Regions from separate parts of the Leptolyngbya subtilissima AS-A7 genome, predicted to be linked through region 1. Evidence: riboswitches for the same ligand, from Rfam matches in the RefSeq annotation. Region 1 holds a riboswitch; each other region holds the start of a gene.

Region 1 (5,307 bases):
AGTCGTGGCCGGTTCCCTTTGTGCCGCGCCGTCTGCTGGGCTGGCTAGTCAGCGGATTTGCCATTTCTATGGGGTCGACCTTCTGGTTTAACGTGCTGAAGAAGGTGGTGAATGTACGGAATACGGGGGATAGGGGGAAGTAGGTAAGGGGATGAGGTAGATAGGGAAAATGAGGAAGATGGGGAAGTGGGGGTGACTATGGATTTGAATACGACAGCCTCTAGTCAAGAAGCATTATTGGCATCCTCAGGGCAGGAATATGTCTGTGGTCAGGCGCTCAACCTCTATAAAACTGACGGGTTGGAGGGGTTGGTGACCCAGGCAGCGGTGGGGCGGCATCTGCGGCTGATGCAGGCATCCCCCCAAGCTTACGCGGTGATCCTTCGCGAAGATGATTATTCTGGCTGGATCAGCGCTGCTGATGTCGATACGCTCAAGCCCGCTGAGCAGCCCTATCAGCCTGTCTCCCTCGATCGCAGCGCCATTGAACCTCGCCTGCCGGAGGCGATCGCCTTTACGCAACGGGCGATGGCTACCCCCAACACTTACCTCTGGGGCGGCACCGTCGGCCCCAACTACGATTGCTCAGGGCTGATGCAGGCAGCCTTTGCCTCGGTGGGCATTCGTCTGCCCCGCGATTCATACCAGCAGGAGGCCTTTACCCAGCCCATCGGCTGGGATGAGCTGCTGCCGGGTGACTTAATCTTTTTTGGCACCCCAGAACGCACTAAGCATGTGGCCCTCTACCTGGGTCAGGGCGACTATATTCACAGTTCAGGGATTGACCAGGGCCGCAACGGCATTGGCATCGACTCATTAACCGATCTGTCGCACCCGGTGAGCGAGGCTTACCATCGGCAGCTGCGCCGGGCGGGGCGGGTGATGACCAGTTACTGCCCAGGGGGCGCGCTATAGTCCAAGCAGCGTTTGCCTGTTTGAGGGGTGCTCTTGTCGTTTTTGCATGCTGCTTGGCTAACGCGCCTAAAGCCCCTAGCTCGCTGGGTGGTAGTGGGTGCGGCGATCGCCTTCTTACTCCACACCCTGGTGCGCCACTGGGCTGAGATTAGTGCCCTGCGCATTGGCCCCCAGGGTTGGAGCCTGTTGCTAGTAGCCCTCGGCATGACGCTGCTAGCCCACATCTGGGCCGGCTGGGTGTGGAGCTGGACCCTGCAAGCTCTGCAACAGCCCGTTACCGGCAGCTGGAGCGTTCTCGTTTATCTGCAAACCAATCTGCTGAAATACTTACCCGGCAACGTCTGGCACTTCTTTGGCCGAGTGCGTGCCCTACGCCATGTAGGGGTCGACAACGGCTCCGCCATTATCGGCACTGCCCTAGAACCCCTCCTCATGGCTGCCGCCGCCTTGGTCGTGGGCATTGCCACCACCACTCACTACTGGCCCTTTCAGCTTTTGGGCCTGGGCATCGTCCTCGCCACCCTTTCCCCCCGCTGGCTCAACCCTCTAGTCACTCGCCTCAGCTGCTCTAAAACTGCCCACCAACCTACCGAAGATTCGGTGTTGCTGAATCGAGGCATGAACCGGCAAAACCTCCAGACTCTGCATGGCCCCCTAAATCCCCCAATTCTGGGGGACTTTGAGACTCTGCCTCCCCCCAAAATTGGGGGGCCGGAGGGGCAAATCATGCCTGCGTTAAGCAACGCAGAATCTTCTCCCCCATCTTCCCCCACTCCCGGCCTTCGCCACTACCCTTTCAAGCCCCTACTCGGCCAGCTCGGCTACGTAGCCCTGCGCGGCCTTGGCTTTTGCCTGGTGCTTAGCGCCGTGACACCGCTAGCGGCGAGCGACTGGCCCAGCACCATCAGCGCCTTTAGTTTGGCCTGGCTGGGTGGGCTAGTGGTGCCGGGCGCACCGGGAGGGCTGGGCGTGTTTGAGGCGATCGCCCTCAGTCTGCTCCAGGGACAGTTCTCTGCTGCCGTAGTGCTCAGTGCTGTGGTGCTATACCGGGTGGTCAGCACCCTGGCCGAAGCTCTGGGCGCGGCCTTGGCCACTTTAGATCAGAGGCTTTCCAGTACACTCAAATAAATTGTTGTACTCCAAACGGCATGGATTGCGGTCTTTGCCGACCTCACCCGTTGTGCCGAAGCTGCTATGCCATCTATCCATTCCCCCTCAGTTTCTGCACTGCCGGCCCTCGTGGCCCCCGTCGACATTTCGGTGGTGGTGCCGGTGTACAACGAGTACGAGAGCTTACCCGCCTTAGTGGCGGCGATCGCCGGGGCGCTTGATGGGCTGGGCTACAGCTACGAAATTTTGGGGGTAGACGATGGCTCCACCGACGGATCGAGCGATCGCCTACGAGAGCTAGCCCAGCAATATCCCCAGCTGCGCGCCGTGATCTTACGCCGCAACTACGGCCAAACCGCCGCCATGGCCGCCGGGTTTGACCATTCCCGGGGTCAAATCGTCATCACCATGGATGGCGATCTGCAAAACGACCCCGCCGACATTCCCCGTCTGCTCGATCGCCTCAACGAGGGCTACGACCTAGTCAGCGGCTGGCGCAAAAACCGCCAAGACAACACCTTCACCCGGCTAATTCCCTCCAAAATTGCCAACTGGTTGATTGCCGGTGTCACAGGGGTTGAGCTGCACGACTATGGCTGCTCCCTCAAAGCCTACCGGGCCGAGGTGATCCGTGACCTCAACCTCTATGGCGAACTGCACCGCTTTTTGCCTGCCCTGGCCTTTATCGAAGGGGCTCGCATTACCGAGATGCCCGTCACCCACCACGCCCGCCGCTTTGGCACCAGCAAATATGGTCTGGGCCGCACCCTGCGTGTGGTAATGGACATGCTTACCGTCTACTTTATGAAGAAGTTTCTTACCCGGCCCATGCATGTCTTTGGCAGCCTGGGGCTAGCGTCGATGGCGTTGGGCGTTGCCTTGGGAATTTATCTCACCCTGGTGAAGATTTTGGCTGGTCAGGATATTGGCGATCGCCCCTTGCTGGTGCTGGTCGTCGTGCTGGTGCTGGCGGGCATTCAGCTGTTTAGCTTTGGCCTGCTGGCCGAACTGCTCATGCGCACCTACCACGAATCGCAGCAGCGCCCCATCTACCGGGTGCGTGAGGTGGTCAGCAATGCTTCATCCCCAGGGTTGGCCCTTCCTGTTAACCCCGGAACCAGCGGCCCCTAGGCCTTACAGATTGTTGATTTCGGGCAGATGTGCCAAATTCGCAGTCAATTCAATGGTTACGCGGCCTAAGTCAGCGCTCGTTGAGAGCGATCTGATGCGGAGGAACCAACTTTTGGGGTTATCTCAGGGCGAAACGCATCGCCAGAGAAGGGGCTCTCTCACCTCTCGCCCGTCAGCTAACTCCGTCGGCCTTGGGAGAGAACATCTGGAAGCTTTTTCTAACGCTATCCATAGTTCTCCTAGGATAGTTAACACCCTCGATAAAGGTTTTGTCTAAGGGTTTCGTTTAGCACCACAACAGGAGACAGGCTATGGAAACCTGGTCTGAGATCACCGCATCGGTGGTCTTTTTTGGGGTATTGGCCCTAATCGCCACCGAGCACATGCACCTCACCGTTGCGGCTCTCTTGGGCGCAATGCTGCTGATATTTTTTCATGTGCTGACTCTTGAGCAAGCCATTGGCTACATCGGCAACAGCCACGCCACCCTGGCGCTGTTTTTTGGGGTGATGGTGATGGTGCGGGCTTTTGAACCCACCAAGATTTTTGAATATTTAGCTACCCAAATGGTGATTATGGCCCGTGGGGAGGGCAAGCGGCTGCTGCTGGGCATTGTGGCTATTACCACCCCGGTCTGCGCCATGCTGCCCAACGCCACTACCGTCATGCTGCTGGCGCCGCTGATTCCGCCTATGGCGGCAGAGCTCAACATCAACTTCGTGCCCCTGCTGATCTTGATGGTGTTTGTGGCCAACAGCGCCGGTCTGCTCACCCTGGTGGGCGACCCGGCCACCTTCATTGTGGGCGACGCGATCAACATGAGCTTTTTGGAATATCTCACCAAGCTCAGTCTGGGGGGCGTAGTGGCGATCGCCACTATCGTCTTCATGCTGCCCATCCTCTTTCCCAACACCTGGAATAAAAAGCTGGATGACCTCGACCACCTACCTCATCCGGTCATCAACCATCCCCGGATGCTGGCCCTGGGTGGCCTGATTGTGGCCCTGGTACTAGGGCTATTTGTGGTAGGCGAAAGCCTGCCAGTGCCAGTCTCTCCCCCTGCGATCGCCCTACTGGGGGCCGCTCTCTGCCTGCTGCTCACCCACCACAGCGGCATCGACACCGTGCACAACATTCTGCGCGATGTCGACTGGAGCACGCTGATCTTCTTCATGAGCGTCTTTGTGCTGATTGGCGGCCTGCAAGAAACCGGGGTGATCAGCTCGGCCTCAGGGCTGCTGGGGATCGTAATTGGCAAGAACATTGCCCTAGGCTCGATGCTGCTGTTGTTTGTCACCGGCATTCTCTCCAGCCTGATTCCCAACATTCCCCTGGTGGTGGCGATGGTGCCCTTGCTGAAGGAATACTTGGTCAACGTCAATTTGGCCGGGCCGGAGCTGCTGTCGCCCGACTTCGCCGGACAGATCTCGCCCGAGATTTTGCCTCTGTTTGCGGCCATGATGTTTGGCGCTACCCTGGGCGGCAACGGCACCCTGGTCGGCGCATCGTCAAACATTGTGGCGGCGGGGATTGCTGAACAGCACGGCAAGCCGATTTCGTTTCGACAGTTTCTGAACTACGGCCTGCCGATCATGGCGCTACAGTTGATTACTATCAGCGCCTACGTGGGCATTCGATTCCTGCTGTAGGTGGCTCGACCCAGAGCAATTCTATCTGTGGGCTAGAGCCGAGCCGAGTGATCGTTTACAGGCAGCTAACTGTATTAAGGGTGCGTTACTCCGCTATGTGATGCACTCTTACTTTTGCAGCTTTAAGAAGTATCAAATGGTAGAACTCTATCGAGAAAATTTATCTGTGCTCAGAACAAAAGCCTCTCCTTATGAAGGTGTGAATTATCTACAGGAGAGTCAATTTAGCCCTAGCAGCTAACAGTTATTCTAAGATCCTGTCGAGGGGTAGATGCTTTTAGGGCGATCGCACAACCCTTATCAGCGATCGCCGTTTTTTGGTAAGCGAATGATTTTTTTATGGTTTTTGGTCTAAATGTAGATCTATCAAATTTAGGGGGATCATCTCTTCCTTGCGAGCGACTTCACTTTATAAAATTATCCTTAGGTTGGATTGAGAGCTTGTGAAGCTTAGAGTTTAATCTCTCGCTTTTTCGATCTGTCTTTCTAGGCTCAAACCTTC
Region 2 (5,307 bases), 270 kb from region 1:
TGTAGTGGCGCTGCCGGTGTTTTTGTATGAGGCGCTGGGCTGGCGGTTTATGCAGGTGGGCAGCTACATGGCTCTTTGGGTAATTGGCTACGGCATGGTGCAGTTTTTGGCACCGCAACTTTTGCGCAAAGACAGCACCGGCAAGGTGGTGCCCAAGGCCAAGACCATTCTGTTTTGGACATCCATTTTGACGCCCATTCCAGCCCTGATTGCGCTGACGCTGATGGCTGGGGTGCGGGGCGACATTGCCGTGACCGGCGGACTTGTGGTTTTTGGCGTTGTGTTTGCCTTTAACTCGGCGGTGCACTCGTACCTGGTGCTGGCCTACACCGAAGATCGCGATGTCAGCCTCAATGTGGGCTTCTATTACATGGCAAACTCGGGCGGGCGACTGCTGGGGACGATTACCTCAGGGCTGTTTTACCAGTGGTTTGGGCTAGTGGGGTGCCTGTGGGTGTCGAGCTTGTTTGTGCTGGCGGCGGCACTGATTACGGCGCAGCTGCCCGAGCCAAACCCTGCTGATTCGACCATGGTGGTAGGCTAGTGAGCAAATGTTGGCGTTGGTTGACCATTCAAAGATTTGTAATAGAAAGTAAGACCCGGAACATTGCTCTCTAAACTGTAGTTATAGCTACAGTTTTTGAAGGAAAGTTATGGATAAGCAATCGTCTAGCCAGCGTCGCCAGGTGATTGGAGAGCTGCGTCACCAACTGCGATTCGCCAGTGTGGAAGAGCGCGATCGCATTCGCCAAGAGTTGAACTTTTGGGAGCAGCGGGGCCGCTAACTCGCTGACAGCAGGGGCAGCAGTAGGGTGACGAAAAAGTACACCAGTGCGCCTGTAAACACATAGCTATCGGTGCGGTCTAAAATGCCGCCGTGGCCGGGGATGAGAGCACCAGAGTCTTTGACCCCGGCATCTCTTTTCATCAGCGATTCGGTGAGGTCACCCAGCAGGCTGGATGTGCCCACCATTAGGCCGAGGGCAGCTCCAGTGGCAGGCCAGAGAGGCCATTGCAACCAGTGACTGCCAATCAATGCCACTACCATGCTGCCCAGCATGCCGAAGACCGCCCCTTCAACCGTCTTCTTGGGGCTGATGTTAGACAGCGGGGTGCGGCCAATAATTCTTCCAGCGGTGTAGGCCCCAATATCTGAAGCCCAAATGCAGGCAAAAGCTAGCAGAGTGATGACAAGACCGTAGGGTAAGCTATCGAGGGCAGGGGGCCAGGTTGCGGGCCAGAAGCCGCCCAGGGGCAGGGTGGTGGCGGTGTCGCCCAAGTCGCGCAGGCGCACCCAAAAGCTGGGTAGATAGCCGCCGTAGAACAGGCCTAGAATAGACGCTGCCACATCGGCAATGGTGGCCACCTGGGGTTGGAACAGCAGATAAAAGCAGATAAACGTACCGCTCAGCGGCAGCAGAGCGTCGGCTAAGGGCGGCGACAGGTGGGCAGTAATCAGCAGCAGCTGGCTTACCACTAGGGTAGTTTTGGCCGCCGGCAAGATGCCTTTGGCTTTTACCAGGGCAAAAATTTCAAGCTGCCCCAAGAAAATCAGCACCCCAAAGCCTAGGGTGAAGTACCAGCCCCCCAGCAAAATCATGACCAAGGCGACCGCGATCGCCACTATTCCGCTAATGATTCGAGGCCAGAGCATAGGTGGAAGTGCAGAGGGGGTTAAACAGAGCGTTGCCCCTAGTTATGAGGCAGCAACTGTCATGCAGCTTATTACACTGTGCCACATTCCCCTAGAGTCCCCGCCAGGAAACCAAGACAGGAGGCTAGCGGTAAGAGCAGGCCAAAGGTGTACCCGCCCGGTTGAACCTGTCTTTAGCCAGTAGAGGTGGCGAGCTGGGGATAGCCTGCTTCTACTAAGGCGCGATCGCGAATACGGCAAGAGTCACACCGCCCACAGGGCTCCGCACCACCCTGGTAGCACGACCAGGTTTGCTCGATCGGCACTCCCAGAGCCACCGCTCGACGCACAATATCTGCTTTAGAATCCACCACCAAAGGCGCAACCAGTTTGGGGGCATGACCTTCTAGCCCCGCCTTTGAGGAGAGCTGAGCTAACTGCTGAAAGGCGGCCAGATATTCAGGCCGACAGTCGGGGTAGCCAGAATAATCCACCGCGTTGATGCCCAGGTAGATCGCCTCGGCCCCCTTGGCTTCGGCCAAGGCCAAAGCCAGGGCAATAAACACCGTGTTGCGCCCCGGTACGTAGGTGGAGGGAATGCCCGCGTCAAGGCCTTCCTGGAGCAGCGGCTGGGCTAGGTCAGTGAGAGAAGACGCGCCCCACTGGGCCAGGTCGACATCAATGAAGTGGTGGTCTGCGATCGCAAAATGCTTCGCCACAGCCTTCGCCGCCTCTAGCTCGCGCTGGTGCCGCTGGCCGTAGTTAAACGACAGCGCCACCAGGTCATAGCCATCGGCGATCGCCTGGGCAGCGGCCGTAGCCGAATCGAGACCACCCGAGAGCAGCACAATGGCTTTAGAAGTAACGCTTGACTGAGCCATAGGGCAAATGAAGACCGGAGCGACTAGGTACCCATTTGTACGGTAGCTAGAATAGCCCAACGCTGCTCAAAAACCTATGGATTTTGGGTTTCTAGTACCGACAGATGACTGCGTTCTGCTGGAATCTTTGTCCCTTCAATCAATAGGTAATTACTCATGTTAAGTGCATTAAAGTCTGTGCTTCTTTAAGCAATAAGTCATTACTTATAGCAAATGTTTGGCGCTGACGAATCATTATTGTTAACAAAATAAGTCATGAGCTAATTTCCATTGCACCTTTAAATAGGGAGAAGTCAAGCTATTGAGAGAAAACAGCTCTTTACCTAGGATAGATACATTGAGTGCTGCTAAGTTTCTAGTTGACAGGCTCAGATTCTTACGCTTAAACTCAGTAAATCGAACAAGTCAGCCTAGTCTGCTAACCCTGTGTCTTTAGGTTTTTGCCTTTAAGTGTCTGGGTATGCAAGAGCGGGGGAACCAGTAAAGGGGCGTATTTCCGAGTTCTTAATACCCAAATTGAGGGTAATCGGAAGAGGACATCTCTCAGTCCTAGCCCGTCAGCTAACCTCGTCGGCATTGAGGGGAGATTGAATCGTCAGCATTTTTACTAATGTTTGGCTGTTTCAGTGTCCTAAGTCGTGTTAACACGGCTTGTTCGCTGTCCATGATTAGCCTCTAGGAGTGTTTCATGCAGCCCAAGTTGCGCACCCGTGCGGCTGCCCGTTCGGGGCAGACCAAGTCTGTCAAGCCGCCATTTCGCTTTCCGTTGGAAAGGATTGTCTTACCGGCGATCGCGTTTCTCGTCGTGCTGCTGGTTTGGTGGGTGGTCGCCACATTTTTCACCACGCTGATGCCTACTCCTGGGCAAGCGTTTATGGCCAACCTCGACTACATCTTTAATCCCTTTTTCCGGCGCGGGCCGGGCAATTTGGGCATTGGTTGGCTGCTGCTGGCCAGTTTGCGGCGGGTGCTGCTGGGGTTTTTGTTAGGCACGCTAGTGGCCATTCCAGTCGGCTTTTGGATTGGTCTATCGCCCCGCGCCATGATGGCCATCAACCCCATCGTGCAGCTGTTTCGCCCGGTGTCTCCGGTGGCCTGGTTGCCCATTGCCCTATCAATCTTTAACCTGGCCAATCCATCGGCTATTTTCGTAATTTTTATCACTTCCCTGTGGCCAACGGTGATCAACACCGCCCTGGGTGTGGCCAGCGTTCCTAAAGATTATTTAGACGTGGCGCAGGTGCTAGAAATGCCCCGCTGGCGGCAGATGACTAAGATTATTTGGCCAGCCAGCCTACCTTATATTTTCACGGGTTTGCGGCTGAGCTTGGGGATCGCCTGGCTGGTAATTGTGGCAGTTGAAATGCTCACTGGCGGCATTGGTATTGGCTTCTTTATTTGGGATGAATGGAACCGGCTCAGCCTTAGCTCGGTATTTTTGGCGGTGGTTGTTATTGGTCTCACCGGCCTAGTGTTGGACTACGGCATCACTCTGCTCGAGCGCTGGGCAACCCACCGTCCTGCCAAAGCTATGTAGCCTTCAAGCTAACTGGCAAAACCTCTCAGTTCACTGCTGAGCAAGTTCTTTAAAAAGCAGGTTTTGAGTAGGCAGCCAAACGCGGCTGGTCAGTCCAATCCCTTCTGACACTTCACAGACAACAAGGATTAAAGCCATGACGATGATCAACCGGCGATCGCTCTTGCAAGGGGCGGCTGGGTTTACGGCGGGGCTAGCGGCTTCGGCCTGTAGTCAGGCGCTGCGATCGAGCAGTCCATCACCTAGCGGCGGGGCGGCTCAGGCCGCCAACGTTGAGCAGGTGGTTGACCCGGCCAGTTTAGAGCGGTCCCACATTAAGGTGGGCTATGTGCCCGTTAATGACTGCGCTCCGTTTGCGATCGCCCAGGCCAAGGGCTTTTTTCACAAATACGGGCTGACGGTTGCCCTCAACCGCGAGGCCAGCTGGGGCACCTCCCGCGATGCCGTCATCTTTGGGCGGCTTGACGCATCCCCGGTAGTCTCTGGGGCCGTCACCAATGCTCGCGTTGGAGCCGAGGGTGCTCCCCAGGCTCCCATGTGTGCGGCCCTGACCATTCACCGACACGGCAACGCCATGACCATGAACCGCGCCATGTGGGATTATGGCCTGCGCCCCTGGCGGGAATATAATGGCGATCTGGAGGCCTTTGGTCGCGATTTTCGGGGCTATTTTGACAGCATACCCACATCTCAAAAGGTCTGGGCCGCGGTGCTTAGTTCAGCTATCTACGAATACTTCATTCGCTACATCTCAGCAGCGGCAGGGGTTGACCCGGTAGAAACGTTCCGCATCATTATCAGTCCGCCGCCGCAGATGGTCTCCAATATTCGCATTGGGGCCATGCAGGCTTACATGGTAGCCGAGCCGTGGAATACTCGCGCCATCACCGGCAACGAGGATGTCGGCTTTACCTTTGCCCACGGCAAAGAGGTGTGGCAGGGGCACCCCGACCGGGTGCTGGCGGTGATGGAAGATTTCATCAACGAAAATCCTAAAACCTACCGCTCCCTCGTCAAGGCGATGATCGAGGCCTGCCGCTACTGCGACGACCCGGCCAATCGCACCGAAGTCGCAGAGATTATCTCGGCTCGATCATTTACTGGGGCAAAGCCTAAATTTACGGAACCTGCCTTGGTGGGTAACTACAACTACGGCGGTTTTGATGGCAAAGATCGCACTTTTCAAATGCCAGATAGCACCGTCTTCTTTAAAATGCCCGAGAACCTGCCTCATCCAGCTGGCGACCATTCCACCT
Region 3 (5,307 bases), 370 kb from region 1:
AGTGCTGCTGGTGCTGCTCTACAGTCTGGGCCTATCTCCCCTAAGGATCCAAATGGGTGGAAAAGGACTGGCGCTGCTGATTCCTCGCGATGGCGGCCAGCCTGCCGATGCCATTGTGGTACTAGGCCGCGGGGGAGACTTTCGACCCAGCCGGGTGCAGGTGGCCGCCGAGTTGTGGCAGCAGCAGCGAGCCCCCCTCGTCTTTGCCAGCGGGCGCAGCGATGCCAAAGAAATTGGCCAAATGCTAAAGGCCACCGGGCTGCCAGCAGAGGCGATCGACGGCGAACCCTGCTCGGCCACCACTAACGAAAACGCCCTATTTACAGCGGCACTGCTGCAACCTCGGGGAATTCGACGGCTGATTTTAGTCACCGACCCGCCCCACATGGCGCGATCGCTCCTCACATTCCGCAGTTTGGGGTTCGAGGTCACGCCCCACCCCAGCCCCATCCCACGAAGTCTAGACAATCGCAAACGCCAATTTTTGGTACTGCGAGAATGGGCTGGACTAATCGGCTATGGCATGATGGGCCGATATTTTGCGCGAGAAACAGGGGAACCGGGGTTTGGGGCGTAGGGGATGATGGAGTGATGGGGTTACGGGGTGATGGGGTTTTGAATTAAATGTCTTAACGCAAAACTACTCTCTACTCCCTCACTCCTCACTCCCTTTCTTCCCCACTCCCATCAGGTACAGCAGCGCCATGCGCACGGCGACGCCGCTGGTTACCTGGTCGCTAATTAGGCTTAGGGCGGGGTCATCCATCAAGTCAGAGCTGATTTCAACGCCGCGGTTGACGGGGCCGGGGTGCAGCACTTTGACGGTAGGTTGGCAGGCTTGGATGCGATCGCGCGTTACCCCAAACCCTTGATGATATTCCCGCAGGCTGGGCAGCAGGTGCTGGGCCATGCGCTCCTTTTGCAGGCGCAGGGTCATGACAAAGTCGGCCCCTTCTAGGGCTGGGGCCAGGGTGCTGTGCTGCACGATGGCGCGGGGAATATCAATGGGCGATTGGGTAATAAAGGCGTCGGCGAAACCGGGGGGCAGCAGGGTGGGTGGGGCCGCCAAGTGGACCTCAGCGCCGCAGGCCGTCAAGCACCACAGGTTGGAACGGGCGACACGGGAGTGGAGAATATCGCCGACCAAGGCAATTTTCTTGCCTGCCAGCAGCGATGCTGTGGGTTGTTCCGGATCAAGGGTCAGACCCAGTGTGAATAGATCGAGCAGGGCCTGGGAGGGATGGGCGTGGAGCCCGTCGCCGCCGTTGAGCACGCCGACACCAGTGTTTAGCCGGTCCATTTCGGCGGCGATCGCCCCTGGCACCCCCGCCTCCTGGTGACGAATCACCATTAAGTTGGTGCCCATAGCCAGGTAGGTCTTGGCGGTATCTAGAATGGTTTCACCCTTGGTGAGCGACGAGGTACCGGGGGCAAAGTTGAGCACATCTGCCGACAGGCGCTTGGCGGCTAGCTCAAAGCTGCTGCGGGTGCGAGTGGAGGGTTCAAAAAACATGTTGGTAACCACCAACCCCTGCAGGGCGGGCACCTTACGGGTGCGACGCGACAGCACCTGCCAAAAGCTCACCGCCGTTTCCATCACCGTTTCAAACTCCGCCGCCGTAAAATCAGCCAGCGACAGCACGTGTCGTCGATTCCAGGAAGCACTTGCCATGGTCCGTTGTCCCAACCCCGTTCAATACCGTCCCCACCATACCCGGCCCGGGGCCTCAAGGATGATCTTCGGGATGATTTCTCTAGCGCTGCTGGCTCTGCTGGGGGGGTGCGTGGAGAATGAGGCCGAGTCAGGAATAGCCGCGTCAACCCCTACCCAATCGACTGCCAGCCCTAGCCCCAGCGAACCACTGGGCAAGGAAAGCTCAGGCCCCATGGTAACCTTGCCTGACCCCACCAATGAGCTTGTCGCTGCCAATCGCCTGATGCAGGCCAAGGCCCGACGGCTAGTCGTGCCTGCCGACCCAGTCGCCGTGGACCTCTACACCCTCGACGATCGCTGCGAAGGCTACCAAACTGAGCCCATTCAGGTACCCCGCCAGCAGAGCATGGAGAACACCGTTGCCCTAATCATGGCCGAGCAGGTAACTCCAGAGCTGACCCTCTCGGGCTACCGCACCAGCTTTAACCCAGAAACCAACACCGTTACCATCGACCTGCGAGTGGCCCGCGACTCGCGCCGAGTGCTGCAATCGCTGTCGGTATGTGAGCAAAAGGCCCTGCTGGGCAGCCTACGAGAAACCCTGATCAATCAGCCCGATTGGCGAATTGAGGCTGTGACGTTTACTAACCGGGGCAACCCCCTAGTGCTGTAAATCTCCAGCTTTAAACAACAGCACGTCCGTCCAGCAGATCCGCGTAGGGCAAGTAGCCTTAACTTGAGCTGAAGCTTTTATTAGCTACAAAGTTTCAACTTCCCAACACCTATACCAATTTAGGTATCCGTCTTATTTCCCCAATACTAATTGTTTGGAGGTGTTGTATTGGCAGCTAAAAAACTCCGGCTCAGGCAGGTTCAGAGGCTTTAGAGAAAAGTTCAACCTCTTGACTGCTATCGTTGGGCACCAATAGGGTTGGACAAGAAGCATGCTTTGACACATAGTCACTCGTGCTGCCCATTACGAGTTTTTTCAAGCCCTTTTTGCCGCTGCTGCCCATCACAATTACGTCGGCGCCCCAGGTTTTAGCGAGCTGACAGATAAACGAGCCAGGCTCGGACATTTCACAAATAAAATCTGCTGAGACATCTCGTTTTAGAGCCTCAGCGCGCAACTGTTCTAGCCATTGTTTAGTCTCTTGAGCTCGCTGTAGCCGGGCAGCCTCCTCTTCGTGCTGCATATTAGTAGGGCTTTGCAGGCCTACTCCAGCATCAATCAGCTTCCCCAGGTTGTCGTGGGAGCTGATATTGAGGCTGTGAACCAGTTGTAGCTGCCCTTGGGAAGACTGGGCTAACCCCAGGGCATAGTCAAAAACGCGATCGGAGGCGGCAGTGCGATCGAGGGCCACCAGAATCTTTTGATAGCTCACAGTTTCTTCCTCAAGAATATAGGTGGCGAAGTTGCTTAGAACGTCTAATGGAGCTGCTCAAGTGGGGGTAGACACGATCGCCCCACCATCACCCAAGAACAAATCGTGGCTATGACACCTAGATCAGCAACATAGGTTTTTAGGGGCATAGCGAACCCTAACCAAATAGGACGGCTCCACGGTTGAAGGTCCAATGCCTAGTGCTGATCTACGTCGACGAGGTGCTCAATTTACTTGGGTAGCCCCAGTACAGAGCACGGGGTCTGAGAATCTAGCTGCTGCACCAAGCGGTGCTTGGTGTTGTGACAACCCACCAGTAGCACTTCAGCCCCGATCTCCTTGGCTACCTGGCTAAGCTCGGTCGCAACCTGACCTACCCGCAGGTGGGCGTTGAGTGAGCCGCGCCATTCACTGGCCAAGCAGCGAGCCTGCCACAGAATGCGATCGGCATTGGCAATGGTTTTAGGGCGAGTTTTATCGACAACATAGACGACATGCACTAGCACAGGGTTAGGCTTAGCCAAACGGGTTTGATGAGCTACGCATAGGGCCAGATCGAGGGCTGCCTGGCTATGGGCTGAGCCACTGTATCCGACCACAAAATTGATCGTTTGCTCGTCTGTATTGGGGCCTGTAACAGGCGGTTTCGGCCGCAGTAATAAAACAATATTCTTTGCGAGATCGCGACGACCTAGGGCCGCCTCTAAACGCATAATCATGGGCTTGATTGCCGCCTCGGGAGAGACCTGAGGTGCATTCAGAAATGGCTGCCTTGATGGGGCAGTGGTGCGCGATTTGAGCTGCATGAGACCCTCCTGGAGCCTAGTCATGAACAGCGAACAAGCCGTGTTAACACGACTTAGGACACTGAAACAATCAACGCATTAGCGTAAATGGTGATAGTTCAGTCTCCCTCAACGCCGACGAGGTTAGCTGACGGGCTAGGGTTGAGAGATACCCTTTTCCGATTACCCTTCATGGGGGTTTGAGAACTCGGAAACACGCCCCTTTACTGGTTCCCCCGCTCTAGCCCCCTGGAGGCGACTAGATTAGGCTGACTTGTTCGACTTCTAAATTGTAGAAGGGAAAAATGAAAACCGTCAACACAATCCTTGCGTTATGTGACTATTTGTATCTCGCGATACACCTGGGCAATAAAACAATAGTTTTTTATTTTTTGGGTGAATTTACTGACACAAAATAAAGCGCAAATCAAGATAAAAAATATTCTTAAGAAAACCATTTATTTCTGATTGAACATCTTCCGTTAGAAGGATTCTTTGGCTTTGAAGTGGTAGAGGATAGGTCGCGATCGCAGCCTATCCCCCCCGTCAGGCCTAGCGATACCCCTGGGGCCACTGGCCCAATCGCAGCCTAGCCTCCTTTGGACCTAGCGCTTGTTCTGAGTCAGCTGAGCCAGCTGGTCGACTTCATCTACAGCCAGTTGCCAACCCAATGCCCCAGCGTTTTGAGCGGCCTGGTGAACATTTTTAGCGCCTGGGATGGGCAGCACATTGCCCTGGGCCACTAGCCAGTTGAGGGCCACTTGGGCAGGGGTACGTTCATGCTTTTCGCCGATTGTTTGAAGTGCCTGAATAACAGGCTTGAGTTTGGTTAGGCTCTCCTGGCTAAAGCTAGGACTGATACGTCTGGCACCAGCGGGTTTGAGGTCAGTTTCAGGAGTGTATTTGCCGGTGAGTAACCCTTGGGCCAGGGGGCTGTAGGCCAGAATAGTGATGCCCAGTTCCCGTGCCGCTTCCATCACGCCATTGGTTTCAATTTTGCGGTTGAGCAGCGAGTACTGCACCTGGTTAACGGCGAGGGGAATGCCCCATTCAGCTAAATAACCGTGGGCCTGGCGCATCTGACTGGCCGGGTAGTTGCTCACTCCGACGGCACCAATGCGGCCCTGCTTCACCTCTGCTGCTAGGGCTTGCATGAGGTCTTTTTGGCTAAGCAAAAAGCTCAGCGGTGAGTGCACTTGGTAGAGCGCTACCGAGGGCACCTGAAGGCGATCGAGGCTGGCGGCCAGCGCATCTACCACCGACTGCTGAGAAAATCGCCAGGGCAGCGGGAAGTACTTGGTAGCAATCACAGCCTGCTGAGGACGCTGCTGCATAAACTGACCCAGCAACCGCTCTGACTTGCCAAAACCGTAGATTTCAGCAGTGTCAAACAGAGTCAGGCCAGCGTCGAGACAAGCCTCAAAGGCGGCGTGCAGGTCGCTGTCGCTATAGGCTTTACCGTAATCCCAAAACAGGGAGTCGC

What was found. Region 1 has a riboswitch for cyclic di-AMP ahead of NC979_RS03135 (SLC13 family permease). Riboswitches for the same ligand answer to the same signal wherever they lie in the genome.
Region 2: another riboswitch for cyclic di-AMP. It lies ahead of ntrB (nitrate ABC transporter permease); the one in region 1 lies ahead of NC979_RS03135 (SLC13 family permease).
Region 3: another riboswitch for cyclic di-AMP. It lies ahead of NC979_RS01520 (universal stress protein); the one in region 1 lies ahead of NC979_RS03135 (SLC13 family permease).

What each region holds. Positions count from the first base shown of each region.
Region 1 is NZ_JAMPKY010000001.1:682,906-688,212, forward strand. Features, by position in the region: gene NC979_RS03115 (hypothetical protein) at 1-143, shown strand, start outside; gene NC979_RS03120 (C40 family peptidase) at 199-915, shown strand; gene NC979_RS03125 (putative bifunctional lysylphosphatidylglycerol flippase/synthetase) at 949-2,043, shown strand; gene NC979_RS03130 (glycosyltransferase family 2 protein) at 2,110-3,156, shown strand; cyclic di-AMP (ydaO/yuaA leader) riboswitch at 3,209-3,361, shown strand; gene NC979_RS03135 (SLC13 family permease) at 3,468-4,805, shown strand.
Region 2 is NZ_JAMPKY010000001.1:956,998-962,304, reverse strand. Features, by position in the region: gene arsJ (organoarsenical effux MFS transporter ArsJ) at 1-544, shown strand, start outside; gene NC979_RS04345 (hypothetical protein) at 654-785, shown strand; gene NC979_RS04340 (phosphatidate cytidylyltransferase) at 782-1,654, opposite strand; gene queC (7-cyano-7-deazaguanine synthase QueC) at 1,828-2,514, opposite strand; cyclic di-AMP (ydaO/yuaA leader) riboswitch at 2,946-3,105, shown strand; gene ntrB (nitrate ABC transporter permease) at 3,203-4,051, shown strand; gene NC979_RS04325 (ABC transporter substrate-binding protein) at 4,188-5,307, shown strand, end outside.
Region 3 is NZ_JAMPKY010000001.1:313,980-319,286, reverse strand. Features, by position in the region: gene NC979_RS01540 (ElyC/SanA/YdcF family protein) at 1-577, shown strand, start outside; gene NC979_RS01535 (aspartate carbamoyltransferase catalytic subunit) at 656-1,672, opposite strand; gene NC979_RS01530 (hypothetical protein) at 1,671-2,327, shown strand; gene NC979_RS01525 (universal stress protein) at 2,518-3,039, opposite strand; gene NC979_RS01520 (universal stress protein) at 3,270-3,845, opposite strand; cyclic di-AMP (ydaO/yuaA leader) riboswitch at 3,944-4,105, opposite strand; gene NC979_RS01515 (aldo/keto reductase) at 4,430-5,307, opposite strand, start outside.